DNA from 4 places in the Streptomyces sp. NPDC003032 genome. Region 2 is predicted to be linked to each of the others. Evidence: riboswitches for the same ligand, from Rfam matches in the RefSeq annotation. Region 2 holds a riboswitch; each other region holds the start of a gene.
The links. Region 2 has a riboswitch for cyclic di-AMP ahead of ACWDZ7_RS01135 (NlpC/P60 family protein). Riboswitches for the same ligand answer to the same signal wherever they lie in the genome.
Positions count from the first base shown of each region.

Region 1 (3,197 bases), on a different contig from region 2:
AGTCGAGGGACTCCTGGAGCCGCTCGGGGGTGATGTTGGAGGCGGCGATCGCACGCACCTTGCCGGCCCGCACCAGTTCGTCGAGCGCCCCGATGATCTCCTCCACCGGGACGGACGGGTCGTCGAAGTGGGTGTAGTAGAGGTCGATGTAGTCGGTGCCGAGGCGGCGCAGGGACGCGTCGGCGGCGCCCTTGATGGTGCTCGCGGCCAGGCCCTTGTACTCGGGGTGGGAGCCGGCCTTCGTCGCGACGACCACGTCCGAGCGGTTGCCGCGCTCGGCCAGCCACTCGCCGATGAGGGTCTCGGACTCGCCGCCCTTGTTGCCCTCCACCCAGGCCGAGTAGGCGTCGGCGGTGTCGATGAAGTTCCCGCCCGCTTCGGTGTAGGCGTCGAGGACGGCGAAGGACGCGGTGCGGTCGGCGGTCCAGCCGAAGACGTTGCCGCCGAGGGAGAGAGGGAAGACTTCGAGGTCGGATGAGCCGAGGGAACGAAGAGGAGTCATACGTTCCTCAACGTCCCTTCCGGAAACCGAATTCCGGGAACTCCCTCAAAGGAAGGTCGAGTAACGCGAGGGAACGTCAGGTCACGCCCGCCCCGGAGTCACGCCCGCCCCGGCGGACCGCTCAGGGATTGAGGCCCTTGCTCCGCAGCCAGCCCAGCGGGTCGACGGTGGCGCCGCCCGGCGTGTGGACCTCCAGGTGGAGGTGCGGCCCGGTGACGTTGCCGGTCGCGCCGACGCGGCCGATGACGTCGCCCGTGCTGACCTTCTGCCCGGCGCTGACGTTGAGCGAGGACTGGTGGCAGTACCAGATCTCGGTGCCGTCCGACAGCTCCAGGACGGTGCGGTAGCCGTACGCGCCCGCCCAGCCGGCCTCCTTGACAGTGCCGGTGTGCACGGCCTTGAGCGGGGTACCCGTCGGAGCGGCGAAGTCCAGACCGGTGTGCTGCCCGGAGGACCACATGGACCCGGAGTCACCGAAGTGCGAGGTCAGGGTGTACGAGGAGGTGGGGATCGCATAGCTCTTCGCGAGCTTGGCGCGGCGCTCGGCCAGGGCCTTGGCCTCGCGGGCCTCCTCCTCCTTCTTCTTCTTGGCGGCGGCCTTGGCGGCCGTCTCGGCGTCGGCCTTCTGCTCGGCCTGCTTCTGCTGGGCGGCGGCCTCTTCGGCGGCCCGCTTCACGGCGGTCTGCTCGGCCGCGGTGCGCACGGCGGCGTCCGCCTGGTCCTGCTGGTTCTCCGCCTGCTGCATGATGCGGGCGCGCAGTGCCTCGCCCGCGTCGGTGGTGCCCTGCTCGGCGTCGGCGGTGCTGACACCGGCGGCGGTGAGCGGCGCGGCGGCGACGACGGCCTCGGAGCCCGTGGGGTCCGCGGAGTCCGGCGCGTCGCCGTCGGATATCAGGGAGCCCACGCCGGGAAGGGACCCGGCCTCGGGCAGCGAGTCCGTGACGGCGCCCAGGTCGGGCATCGAGATGGAGACGGGCGGCTTGCCGTCCTGCGCGGTGGCGATGCCGCCCGCGCCGACGGCGGCGATGACGCCGACGCCAAGGACGGTGGAGCTGCGGGCGAGCCCGCCGCCGCCCTTCTTGTGCACACGGTGCCTGCCGCGGACGGGACGGACGGAGTCCTCAGTGGGATTCCATTCCTCCCAGGTCTCCTCGTCGTACCCACCGAATTCGTCGTCGTTCGGTACGTACACCGCTTGGGGGGCAGGCCGGTTGGACGCCACTGGGGCGCACTCCTTTCCTTCCTTCTCGCCTACCGGGTTAGCTGACGGGTTCGGAGTAGGAAGGTCTCCTACGAACATCTGGCACGGATGCTCAGATGCCCGATTCACCCCAAGTTGGTGGTTCCCCGGCTCCCTTGCGGGATTAGGCGTGTGCGCGCGGAGCCGTCTCTAGTGACGGCTGGGACGACCGCGCTGCGTTATCGAACGTTAATAGAAGGGGGTGCCGTATTCCAAGCCGTTCCAGTTGATCGTTAACGCTCCCCGTCCGTACTTAATGGGACACGGGCGTCTGAATCGGGGCGAGTTGACCTCCCGTCAGCGCGCCGCCGACTCTCCGTCAGCTCCCCGCCCGCTCCCCGCCTGCCCCCCGCCTACTCTCCGCCGAGGACCTCTGTTGCACTTCAGTCACGCACGGTGACCATCGCGTCCCCGCCCGCCGGCCGCCGCACCGCGAGCAGCGCCATGTCGTCCGTCGCCGCGCCGCCCGTGTGCCGCCGGACCTCCTGCGTGAGCGTGGCGAGCAGCGCGTGCGGTCCCTCGCGGCCGGGGAAGATCCGCCCGCCGAGCCGGGTCGCGGGATCGTAGAACTCCCCCGCCGCGTCCCGTGCCTCCGAGAGGCCGTCCGTATAGAAGAGCAGCATCGCGCCGGGCGGGAAGTCCGACTCGTCCGCCCGGTCCGGCCAGACCCCCAGGTCACCCATGCCGAGCGGCAGCGCGGGGTCGCTCGCGGAGAGCACGCACAGCCGCCCGTCGCCGCGCAGCAGCAGCGGCGCCGGATGTCCACGGTTGACCAGCCGTACGACGCCCTCGCCGTGCCGGATCTCCGCGAGGACGGCCGTGGTGAACCCCTCGAAGGCGTCGAGCCCGTCACGCCGGGTGCCCTCGCGCGCCAGCGCCCGCTCCAGGCGCTGCGCCACCGCCTCCAGGGTCGCCTCCTGCTCGGCGGCCTCCCGGAAGGCGCCGATGACGACGGCGACGGCGGCCACCGCGCCCATGCCCTTCCCGCGTACGTCGCCGACGATGAGCCGCACACCGTGCGGGGTGTCCTGTACGGCGTACAGATCGCCGCCGATGAACGCGTCGGCCTGCGCCGCCTCGTACCGCGCCGCGATGTCGAGCCCGCCGATCCGGGGGTCCGGCTGCGGCAGCACGGCGCGCTGGGTGGCCTCGGCGATGGAGCGGGCGGTGGCGAGCCGGTCGTTGCCGCGGCAGACGACGCGGTTGATGACGGTCGCGAGGACGGCGACGGTCACCACGGTGAAGAGTTCGGTGATGGCCTCGACAGGGCTGGTGACGGCGTTGCCGTAGTGCAGCACGAGTACGGCGACGGAGGCCGCGGCGCCCGTCAGGGCGGTGTTGAGCAGCGAGTAGAAGGGGGCGGCGATCAGTGGGGCGGCCGCGAAGAGCGGGGCGGCGGTGAACTCGGCCGGGGTCGCGGCGTCGTACCCGACCCCGACGACCAGGAGCAGGACG
Region 1 covers NZ_JBSFTT010000031.1:21,119-24,315, forward strand. The annotation lists gene ACWDZ7_RS32895 (aldo/keto reductase) at 1-502, opposite strand, end outside; gene ACWDZ7_RS32900 (M23 family metallopeptidase) at 624-1,724, opposite strand; cyclic di-AMP (ydaO/yuaA leader) riboswitch at 1,736-1,883, opposite strand; gene ACWDZ7_RS32905 (PP2C family protein-serine/threonine phosphatase) at 2,126-3,197, opposite strand, start outside.
Region 1: linked by a shared signal. The riboswitch ahead of ACWDZ7_RS32900 (M23 family metallopeptidase) and the one ahead of ACWDZ7_RS01135 (NlpC/P60 family protein) in region 2 are both predicted to bind cyclic di-AMP.

Region 2 (3,197 bases):
GTAAGGGCCCCGGCTAGGCTCCGGCCTCATGGACGTACTCATCCATCTCTTCGTCGCTCTGCACATCATCGGCATCGCCTCCCTCCTGGGTGGCTTCCTGACCCAGATGAAGCAGATGGGCCAGGGCGCCGCCCGCTTCAGCCCCGCGATGCTGCACGGCGCGCTGATCATGCTTGTCACCGGTGTGGCCCTGGTGGGCCTCAACCAGGCGGACGACAACGCGGTCAACAACCTGAAGATCGGCATCAAGATGGCCGTGCTGATCGTGATCCTCGCGCTGGTCTATGTGAAGCGGGACGAGGAGAAGGTCGACAAGGGCATGTTCGGCGCGGTGGGCCTGCTGACCACGGTGAACATCTTCATCGCCGTGCTGTGGACCTGATCCCGCGAACGACCCTCTACGCGCGCGTGGCCCGCACTCTCTCGGGAGTACGGGCCACGCGCGCGTAGAGGGTGCTTCGTAGAGGCTGCTTTTCGTGGCTACGCCGGGCGCACCACGCTGTGGATCGGCATGTAGTAGATCGACTCGACGCGGACGTTGGCGCCCGGTTTCGGGGCGTGGATCATTTTGCCGTCGCCGATGTAGATCCCTACGTGACTGATGTCGTCGTAGAAGAACACCAGGTCACCGGGTTGGGCAGCGGCGGTCTTCACGGTCGTGCCGACCTTCACCTGATCCCATGTGGTGCGCGGCAGGGAGATTCCCGCGGCCTTCCACGCGTCCTGGGTGAGCCCGGAGCAGTCATAGGAGTCGGGTCCCGTGGCACCCCAGACGTACGGCTTGCCGATCTGGGCCTCCGCGAAGTCGATCACCTTCGCGGCCTTGGTGGCGTAACTGCCGTCGGTGCTCCCGGACCCGGACCCGGACCCGGACCCGACGCCCGAGCCTTGGCCCTCGTCCTGCCCCTGGTCCCGCCCCTGCTCCCGCCCTTGATCCTGCTCCTTCTGCGCCGCCTCTTCCGCCTTGCGCTTGCGCTCCGCCTCGGCGGCCTCCTTGCGGGCCAGCTCCTCGGCCTTGCGCTTGGCCTCCCGCTCCTTCTTCCGCTCGATCGCGGCGAGGCGCGCCTTCTCCTCGGCGGTCAGCTCCGAAAGCAGCTCGCGCGCCTCGCCCAGCTTCGTCTGGACGGTCCGTTTGCTCGTCCTCAGGTCGTCCCGGGAGTCGCTCAGCGTCTTGAGGCTCTTCGCCGCCTTCGTGCGCTGCTTCGTCGCCGACGCCTGCTCCGCCTGGTAGTCGTCGACGGCCTTCTTCTGCCGCGCGGTCAGCCGGTCCGCCAGGTGGTTCTGGTCGAAGTAGCCCTGCGGGTCGTTGGCCAGCATCATCGTGGCCGTCTGGGAGGCGGCGCCGGTGCGGTACTGCGCGGCGGCGAAGGAGCCGAGCCGCTGGCGCGCCTCGTTCAGCTTGTCCGCGCGCTTGGCCACGTCGTCGAGCAGGCGGTCGGCCTTCTTGCGCTGCTTCTCGGTCTTCTCCTTGGCCGAGTTGTACTTCTGAGTGGCCACGCCCGCCTGGTGGTAGAGGTCGTCGACCTTCTTCCGCACCTCTTCGAGGCTGGGCTTCGTCGGCGCGGAGGGGGCTGCCTGCGCGCTCTGCGACAGGAGCGCCACGGAGGTCAGGGCCGCCGTCGTGATGCCGACGGCGGGGGCGGTGCGAATTCCGGCTGTCCGGGTCCGCGGCTTGCGGTGCGACGCCAAGGGAGGCGACTCCTTCCGTAGACCGCCTACCGGGTTAGCTGTCGGGTTCGGGCGGGTGGTTCGGAAGGTTGCCCTACGGTCCCGTACTGCGTACGGGACCGATTCACCCCAAGTTCTCGGTGGGTCCCCGGCTCCGAACGCGTCGGACTCGGCGGAGGCCACCCGCTCCCGGCGAGGTTCGCCGGCGGGGGACGAGCAGCCCGCGCTGCACGCTAGCCAACTTGTGCGACGCGTGTGAAGGTTGCTGTTCGATATGCCCGATACGTTTTCGTGACTTTACGAGGCTCAAGGCGTCGGCCGGCAGCGGTGTGGCGGAGTGTGACCGGACGCCCAGCAGAAGGTGGCCGGAACCCGGAGCGGGTTGTCAGTGGGGCCGCCTAGACTCGGGAGGCGATGAGCAGCCTCTTTGATGACAGCTTCCTGGCGGACCTGCAGCCTTCCCGGGCCGCGGACGAAGAACCCCCGCCGCCGCCCGAGGACAGCGCTCCGGAACCGGTTCCGGACGACTTGTTCAGCGGGAAGTTCGACGTGCCCATGACCCGGGACTCGCACTACCGCGACGGTGCCCCGCGCCCGGTCATCGACCCGGCGACACTCCTCGAGGGGCTGAACGAGAACCAGCGCGCGGCCGTCGTGCACGCGGGCTCGCCGCTGCTCATCGTCGCCGGCGCCGGCTCCGGCAAGACCCGCGTCCTGACCCACCGCATCGCGTACCTCCTCGCCGAGCGCGGTGTGCACCCCGGTCAGATCCTCGCGATCACCTTCACGAACAAGGCCGCGGGCGAGATGAAGGAGCGCGTCGAGCATCTCGTGGGCCCCCGGGCCAACGCGATGTGGGTGTCCACCTTCCACAGCGCCTGCGTCCGCATCCTGCGCCGCGAGTACAAGAAGCTGGGCTTCACGTCCTCCTTCTCGATCTACGACGCAGCGGACTCCAAGCGTCTGATGGCCCTGGTCTGCCGCGACCTGGACATCGACCCGAAGAAGTTCCCGCCGAAGTCGTTCAGCGCCAAGATCTCGAACCTGAAGAACGAGCTGATCGACGAGGAGGACTTCGCGGCTCAGGCCGCCGACGGTTTCGAGAAGACCCTCGCCCAGGCCTACGCCATGTACCAGTCGCGTCTGCGCGAGGCGAACGCGCTGGACTTTGACGACCTGATCATGACGACGGTCCACCTCCTGCGCGCCTTCCCGGACGTCGCCGAGCACTACCGCCGCCGCTTCCGGCACGTCATGGTCGACGAGTACCAGGACACGAACCACGCGCAGTACGCCCTCGTGCGCGAGCTGGTCGGCCCCTCCGGAGGCGAGGGCCGTAACCCCGGCGACCCCGCCGAACCCGCCGAGCTGTGCGTGGTGGGTGACGCGGACCAGTCGATCTACGCCTTCCGCGGCGCCACCATTCGGAACATCCTCCAGTTCGAGGAGGACTACACCGACGCGACGACGATCCTCCTGGAGCAGAACTACCGCTCCACGCAGACGATCTTGACGGCGGCGAACGCGGT
Region 2 covers NZ_JBSFTT010000001.1:226,798-229,994, reverse strand. The annotation lists gene ACWDZ7_RS01140 (hypothetical protein) at 29-382, shown strand; gene ACWDZ7_RS01135 (NlpC/P60 family protein) at 481-1,689, opposite strand; cyclic di-AMP (ydaO/yuaA leader) riboswitch at 1,698-1,853, opposite strand; gene pcrA (DNA helicase PcrA) at 2,083-3,197, shown strand, end outside.

Region 3 (3,197 bases), on a different contig from region 2:
GCGACGGCGAGGGAGACGCCGAGGATGGCGTTGGCGCCGAGCGAGCCCTTGTTGTCGGTGGCGTCCAGGTCGAACATGGCCTGGTCGATCAGGCGCTGCTCGGTGGCGTCGTAGCCGACGAGCTCCGGGCCGATCTGCTCGATGACGGCGAGGACGGCCTTCTCCACGCCCTTGCCGTGGTAACGGTTGGGGTCACCGTCGCGGAGTTCGATGGCCTCGAAGGCACCGGTGGAGGCACCGGACGGGACGGCGGCACGACCGGTGCTGCCGTCGTCGAGGCCGACCTCGACCTCGACCGTGGGGTTGCCTCGGGAGTCCAGGATTTCCCGGGCTACGACGACGTCGATGGACGGCACGAGCATCTCCTTCTGGGAGTGTGACGCGTAAACACGATTACGCCGGGCCGCTTCGGCCCTGCGTCTCCTGAGCCTAACCGGCCCGGAGCCTTCGGCCAGCCGACCGCCCGTCCCCTGGGACGGAGGAGAGCCCAAACGGCCGGGAAACAGGGCGTAAGCCCCCTTTTTCTACTCGCTGGTAGCGAACAGTGGCCGGAGAGCGAGCGGAGGACGAGCGGCGGGCGGACACGGCCCCGCCCCGGTGCGTACGGGGGATACGCGCACCGGGGCGGGGAGCCCGTGGGGACGGGGAGAGCGGCCGTGCGTCCGCCGAGGCACGGCCGCGGGCGGGTCAGCTCAGGTGGAGCTGCTGGCCCGGGTAGATGAAGTCGGCGTCGTCGATGATGTCGCCGTTGAGCTTGTAGACCTTCTGCCAGCCGCCCTTGACGTCGTGCGTCTCGGCGATCTTGGAGAGCGTGTCGCCGGTCTTGACCTTGTACTCGCCGTCGCCCTTCTCGACCGTCTTGCCGGTCGGGGTCTCGACGGTCTTCTTGGACTCGGTCTGCGGCGCGGGCTGCGGCTTCGGGGCCTGCTGCGTCTGCTGCGGGGCGGCCTGCTGCCGCGGCTGCTGCGGCTGCGGCTTCGGCTTGGCCTGCTCCTGCGGGGCCTGCTGCTGCGAGCCGCCACCGCCGCCGTTGTACGCGGCGCCCGAGAGGCCGACGCCACAGCTCGGCCAGGCACCCTTGCCCTGACCGGCGAGGACCTTCTCGGCGATCTCGATCTGCTGGGCCTTGGAGGCCTTGTCGGCGCTCGGCGCGTACTTGGTGCCGCCGTACGCGGCCCAGGTGGACGGCGAGAACTGCAGGCCGCCCTGGTAGCCGTTGCCGGTGTTGATCGACCAGTTGCCGCCGGACTCGCACTGGGCCACGGCGTCCCACTCGGCGCCGGTGGCGGCGGAGGCCGAACCGGCGGCCATCAGCGGGGCGGCCACGGCGACACCGGTGACACCGGCGAGCGTGACGACACGGGTGGTCTTGGACGGACGGCGGTGCTTGCCCTTGCTGGAAAACAGCATGAGTTGATCCCCTCACCGACGCCTGCGAGGTGAGCTGTCGGGTTCGGGCCAGTGAAGTTGCCCGGACGCGCTACTCGTAGCTACTCCTAGCTACTCGTATGGCGCCTTCACCCCTAGCCGTTTCGCAACGGCGCTTACCTTGGGTCCCCCGCTCCTGCCTACGGCGCTCGAAGCGACGACTGTTCCCGTCCGGCCGTTGGCAGGATTCGGCGTACCGACCGGCGGGGCCCACCAATGGCGGGCGGTCACGACCGTAGACAGGGGATCGCCGGAATTTCAAAGGCGATCAGGGCTTCTGAGACCCATCTCTCACTTGCACCAATAGGGACATTCGGCACGAAGTCCCCGCCGGACGCTTCGTCAACTTCCCTTACTTTTCGCCCAAATCGAGGCTCTGACCGGGGAGAATGAGGTCCGGGTCCGCGCCGACGGTCTTCTTGTTCTCGGTGTAGAGCTCGCGCCAGCCGCCATCGACGTCGAGGTCGTCCGCGATCGCTGAAAGGTTGTCCCCGGAGCGGACCTTGTACGTCCCGTCGGCGAGCTTCTCCGAGCGGTCCGCGCCGCGCGAGGCGTGCCGTCCGGGACGGTCGCCGGAGGCGGTCTCGTCCGCGCGGTCGCCGCGGTGGCGGCCGGAGGCGGTGTCGTCGGTGGGAGCGGCCGGGTCCTCGGACCCGGGGGAAGTGCTGTCCTTCCGCCCGGACTTGCCGGGATCGCCCGCCCCGCCCTTGCCGTCCGTCTTGCCCGCGTCGCTCTCGGGGCCCTCGGCACCCTTGTTGCCCTCGGTGCCCTTGTTGCCCGTCTTGTCGTGATTCTTGTCTCGGGAGGTGCCGTCCGAGCCGGGCGTGTCGCTCGCGTCGTCGCCGTCGCCGTCGGGGGAGCCGGGGGCGTCTGACGTGCCGTCGGACGGGTCGGCGGAGCCGGAGGACTTGTCGTCCGGCTTGGTGTCCGGCTTGGCGTCCGACTTGTTGTCCGACTTGTCCGCGCCCTTGTCCTTGCCCTTGTCCTTGTCCGGGGACTTCTCGGAGCCGGTCGAACCGGACGAGTCGGGGACGACCGGGTCACCCGGGTCCACGTCGGCCGCGGCGCCGCCGTTGGTGAGTCCGGCGATCGGGGCGCAGCTCGGCCAGGCCGCGGGGCCCTGGCCGTCGAGGATCTTCTCCGCGACGGCGATCTGCTGGGACTTGGAGGCCTGGTCGGCGCTCGGCGCGTAGTCGAGGCCGCCGTGCCGCTCCCAGGTCTCCTGTGAGAGCTGGAGCCCTCCGTAGTAACCATTGCCGGGGTTGGCGCTCCACGCGCCGCCGCTCTCGCACTCGGCGAGCTTGTCCCAGGTCGCCGTCTCGGCGGCGCTCGCGCTGGTGGCTCCGAGGAGCGGGATGGCGATGGCGGATCCGGTGACTCCTGCCGCGACGATGAGGGCCGGGGCCTGGCGGGGGCGTCGGTGACGACCATTGCCGGAGAGCATGCGGTTGCCTTTCACGAGACTATTGCGGCGACAGGGGCACCGGGGTGCCCGAGTCGACGTGAACGTAGCCGCAGTCGAACGCTTGTCACAAGTCGATGCAGGGGAGATCACGCGAACATCACAGTCGTGACGCTCCGTCAGTTCAGTCCCGTTCGGCGGCCGTTTTCTGTGCGGTTGTGAACTCCACCGGCAGGGTGCGCAGTCCTCGCATGATCAGCCCGCCACGCCACCGCAAATCCTCGGGGTCGGCCGCTAGTTGCAGATCGGGAAGGCGCCGCAGCAGCGTCGCGAGGGCGGTCTGGCCCTCCAGGCGGGCGAGTGGGGC
Region 3 covers NZ_JBSFTT010000009.1:193,636-196,832, reverse strand. The annotation lists gene eno (phosphopyruvate hydratase) at 1-356, opposite strand, end outside; partial or broken gene ACWDZ7_RS15565 (LysM peptidoglycan-binding domain-containing protein) at 688-891, opposite strand; partial or broken gene ACWDZ7_RS15560 (transglycosylase family protein) at 1,021-1,410, opposite strand; cyclic di-AMP (ydaO/yuaA leader) riboswitch at 1,415-1,586, opposite strand; gene ACWDZ7_RS15555 (transglycosylase family protein) at 1,781-2,872, opposite strand; gene ACWDZ7_RS15550 (cytochrome P450 family protein) at 3,015-3,197, opposite strand, start outside.
Region 3: linked by a shared signal. The riboswitch ahead of ACWDZ7_RS15560 (transglycosylase family protein) and the one ahead of ACWDZ7_RS01135 (NlpC/P60 family protein) in region 2 are both predicted to bind cyclic di-AMP.

Region 4 (3,197 bases), on a different contig from region 2:
TCTTTGTATACGGCGCCCACGTTAATTCGGCAGGCCCGCCGTGTTTACGGCATGTTGCACATTGCTCACACGGCTGCCCCGCGATGAATGGCGCAATCGATGCGCGGCTGTCGCCCGGTCCGTGTGCCCCGCGGTGAGCGCCCTGGCCCGTTCCGCGTCCCCGCGGGCGACCGCGTCGACGATCGCCGCGTGCTCGGACCAGGAGTCGACCGGCGCGACCGGGGCCTCGACGACGTACATCCAGGCGGTCTTGCGCCGGAGCTGGGTGAGCAGCGCGATCAGCCCGGGGCTGCCGGAGGCCTGGGCGAGCGTCTCGTGGAACCAGCCGCCCAGCGAGCGCAGATCCTCCCCCTGCCCCCTCCTCGAGCGCTCAAGGCCCAGTCTGACGAGACCGCGCAGGACCTTCAGATGCGCGTCGGTGCGGCGCTGGGCGGCGCGGGCCGCGGCGAGCGGCTCCAGCAGCATGCGCAGCTCCAGGAGGTCGGCGGCCTCCTGCTGCGTGGGCTCGGCGACGCAGGCGCCCGCGTGTCTGCGCGTGACGACGAAGCCCTCGGCCTCCAGGGTGCGCAGGGCCTCGCGCACGGGAACGCGGGAGACGCCGTAGCGGCGCGCGAGAACCTCCTCGGTGAGCCGGCCGCCTCTTTCGTGGGCACCGGAGACAATGTCGTCCCGGATGGCCGTGCACACCGAATGCGCGGGAATACGCATGTCCGGACCTCCGCCTTAATCCCCGCGAAACGCGGTCGACCGACGCTCGTTCGGTGACTCTATTGCAGAGCTTCGGAATTTCCGATGGCGGGCCGGAATCCATGGATATCTTTTGGCCAAAGGCGGGCGGGTGGCCGAAGGCAGCGGGCCGGGGAAACGACGAAGGCCCCGGCTCGGGAGAGCCGGGGCCTTCGGTGAGGCGCGAAGGGTCAGACGTTGACGCCGTGCGAGCGGAGGTACGTCACGGGGTTGATGTCCGAGCCGTACTCCGGGCCGGTGCGGGCCTCGAAGTGGAGGTGGGGGCCACTGGAGTTGCCGGTGGAGCCCGAGAGGCCTATCTGCTGGCCCGGAGTGACCGTCTGACCGACGGTGACGCCGAGGGAGTTCAGGTGGCCGTACTGGGTGTACGTGCCGTCGTTCATCTTGATGACGACGTTGTTGCCGTAGGCGCCGCCCCAGCCGGCCTCGACGACGGTGCCGGAGCCGACCGCGTGGACCGGAGTGCCGGACGCGGCGTGGAAGTCCACGCCGGTGTGGCTGCCGGAGGACCACATGGCACCGCCGGTCTGGTAGCCCGTGGAGACGTACGAGCCGGAGATCGGGGAGACGTAGGTGTTCAGGCGCTTGCGCTCGGCCTCGCGGGCGGCGCGCTCCTTGGCCTCGCGCTCCTTCTTGGCCTTCGCCTTGGCGTCGGCCTCAGCCTTGCGCTTGTCCTCGGCGGCCTTCTTCTTGGCGGCCGCTTCGGCCATCTTGGCGGCGGCCGCGTCGTCGGCCGCCTGCCGCTGCGCGGCGGCCTGCGCGTCGATGCTCTCGGCGAGCGAGTCGCCTACGGAGATCGCCTGCGTGAGTCCCATGTGCTCGACGGCCGCGTCGTCGGCGGCGGCCAGCGCCGGAGCGGCCAGGCCTCCGATGACGCCGGTCGTGGTGAGCGCGGCGACACCCGCGACGTTCGCGGAGGTGCGGGTGAGGCGGCTGGGACGACGGTGCTTCCCGGTGGCACGGGTGAACGCCATGAAGCGGCTGATCCTTTCCTTCCTTCTCGCCTACCGGGTTAGCTGACGGGTTCGGAGCAGGAAGGTCTCCTACGAGTCCCTCGCCTGACGGCAAGGTGCCCGATTCACCCCAGGGGACATGTGGGTCCCCGGCTCCCCTGGCTCGCGCCGTACGGGGACTCGGCGATGACTGTCCGGTGCCGCGGATGCGACGTACTGCGTGACGAACAGCCGGATCGAAGCTAAGCGCGCCTGCTTTCAATCGACAAACACAACGCCACTTTTGTTGCGCACGCCACACGGCAGACAGGCAACCTCCATACGAATTCGGGCATATGAGGACCCCGGCGGCCGTAACGGTCACCGGGGTCCGATATGTCCTGACTGTCGCTCAGTCCGTCACCGCTGACGGTGCCCGGCCGGCACTCAGCCGCTGACCACGCTCACTTCACCGATGCCGAGCGCCCTGACGGGCTCCTCGATCTGCGCGGCGTCGCCGACGAGGATCGTCACCAGGTGGTCCTCCGGGAAGGCGCTCACGACGGCCGCGGTGGCCTCCACGGTGCCGGTCGCGGCCAACCGGCGGTACAGCTGCGCCTGGAAGTCGTCCGGGAGGTTCTGCTCGACCTGGTCGGCGAGCGTGGCCGCCACGGAGGCGGCCATCTCGTACTTGAGCGGGGCCACACCCACCAGGTTCTGCACCGCCACGTCGCGCTCGGCGTCGGTCAGACCCTCCGCGGCGAGGGTGCGCAGGACGTTCCAGAGGTCGTCCAGCGCGGGCCCCGTGGAGGCCGTGTCGACCGATCCGCTGATGGCGAGCATCGCGGCGCCCGTACCGTCCGGCGCGGAGCGCAGGACCTGGCTGAACGCGCGTACGCCGTAGGTGTATCCCTTCTCCTCGCGCAGGACGCGGTCCAGGCGGGAGGTGAGGGTGCCGCCCAGGCAGTACGTGCCGAGGACCTGGGCGGGCCAGACGCGGTCGTGCCGGTCCGGGCCGACGCGGCCGATCAGCAGCTGCGTCTGCACGGCTCCGGGACGGTCCACGATGACCACGCGGCCCGTGTCGTCGGCGGTCACCGCGGGCACCGGACGCGGCTCGGCCGTGCCGCCCGTCCAGGTGCCGACGGTGTCCGCCAGGACGGCGTCCAGGTCGGTGCCCGTGAGGTCGCCGACGACCACCAGGGTGGCCGTCGCGGGGCGGACGTGCTTCTCGTAGAAGGCGCGCACCGCCGCCGAGTCGATGGCCGTGACCGTCTCCTCGCTGCCCTGGCGGGGACGGGACATGCGCGAGCTCGCCGGGAACAGCTGCTTGGACAGCTCCTTGGCGGCGCGGCGCGCCGGGTTGGCGGCCTCGTGCGGGATCTCGTCCAGGCGGTTGCGTACGAGACGTTCGATCTCGCTGTCCGCGAAGGCGGGGGCGCGCAGGGCGTCGGAGAGCAGACCGAGCGCCTTCGGGAGGCGGGAGACGGGGACTTCGAGGGAGACGCGGACACCGGG
Region 4 covers NZ_JBSFTT010000013.1:115,281-118,477, forward strand. The annotation lists gene ACWDZ7_RS20165 (GntR family transcriptional regulator) at 22-708, opposite strand; gene ACWDZ7_RS20170 (M23 family metallopeptidase) at 918-1,721, opposite strand; cyclic di-AMP (ydaO/yuaA leader) riboswitch at 1,734-1,896, opposite strand; gene ACWDZ7_RS20175 (M16 family metallopeptidase) at 2,127-3,197, opposite strand, start outside.
Region 4: linked by a shared signal. The riboswitch ahead of ACWDZ7_RS20170 (M23 family metallopeptidase) and the one ahead of ACWDZ7_RS01135 (NlpC/P60 family protein) in region 2 are both predicted to bind cyclic di-AMP.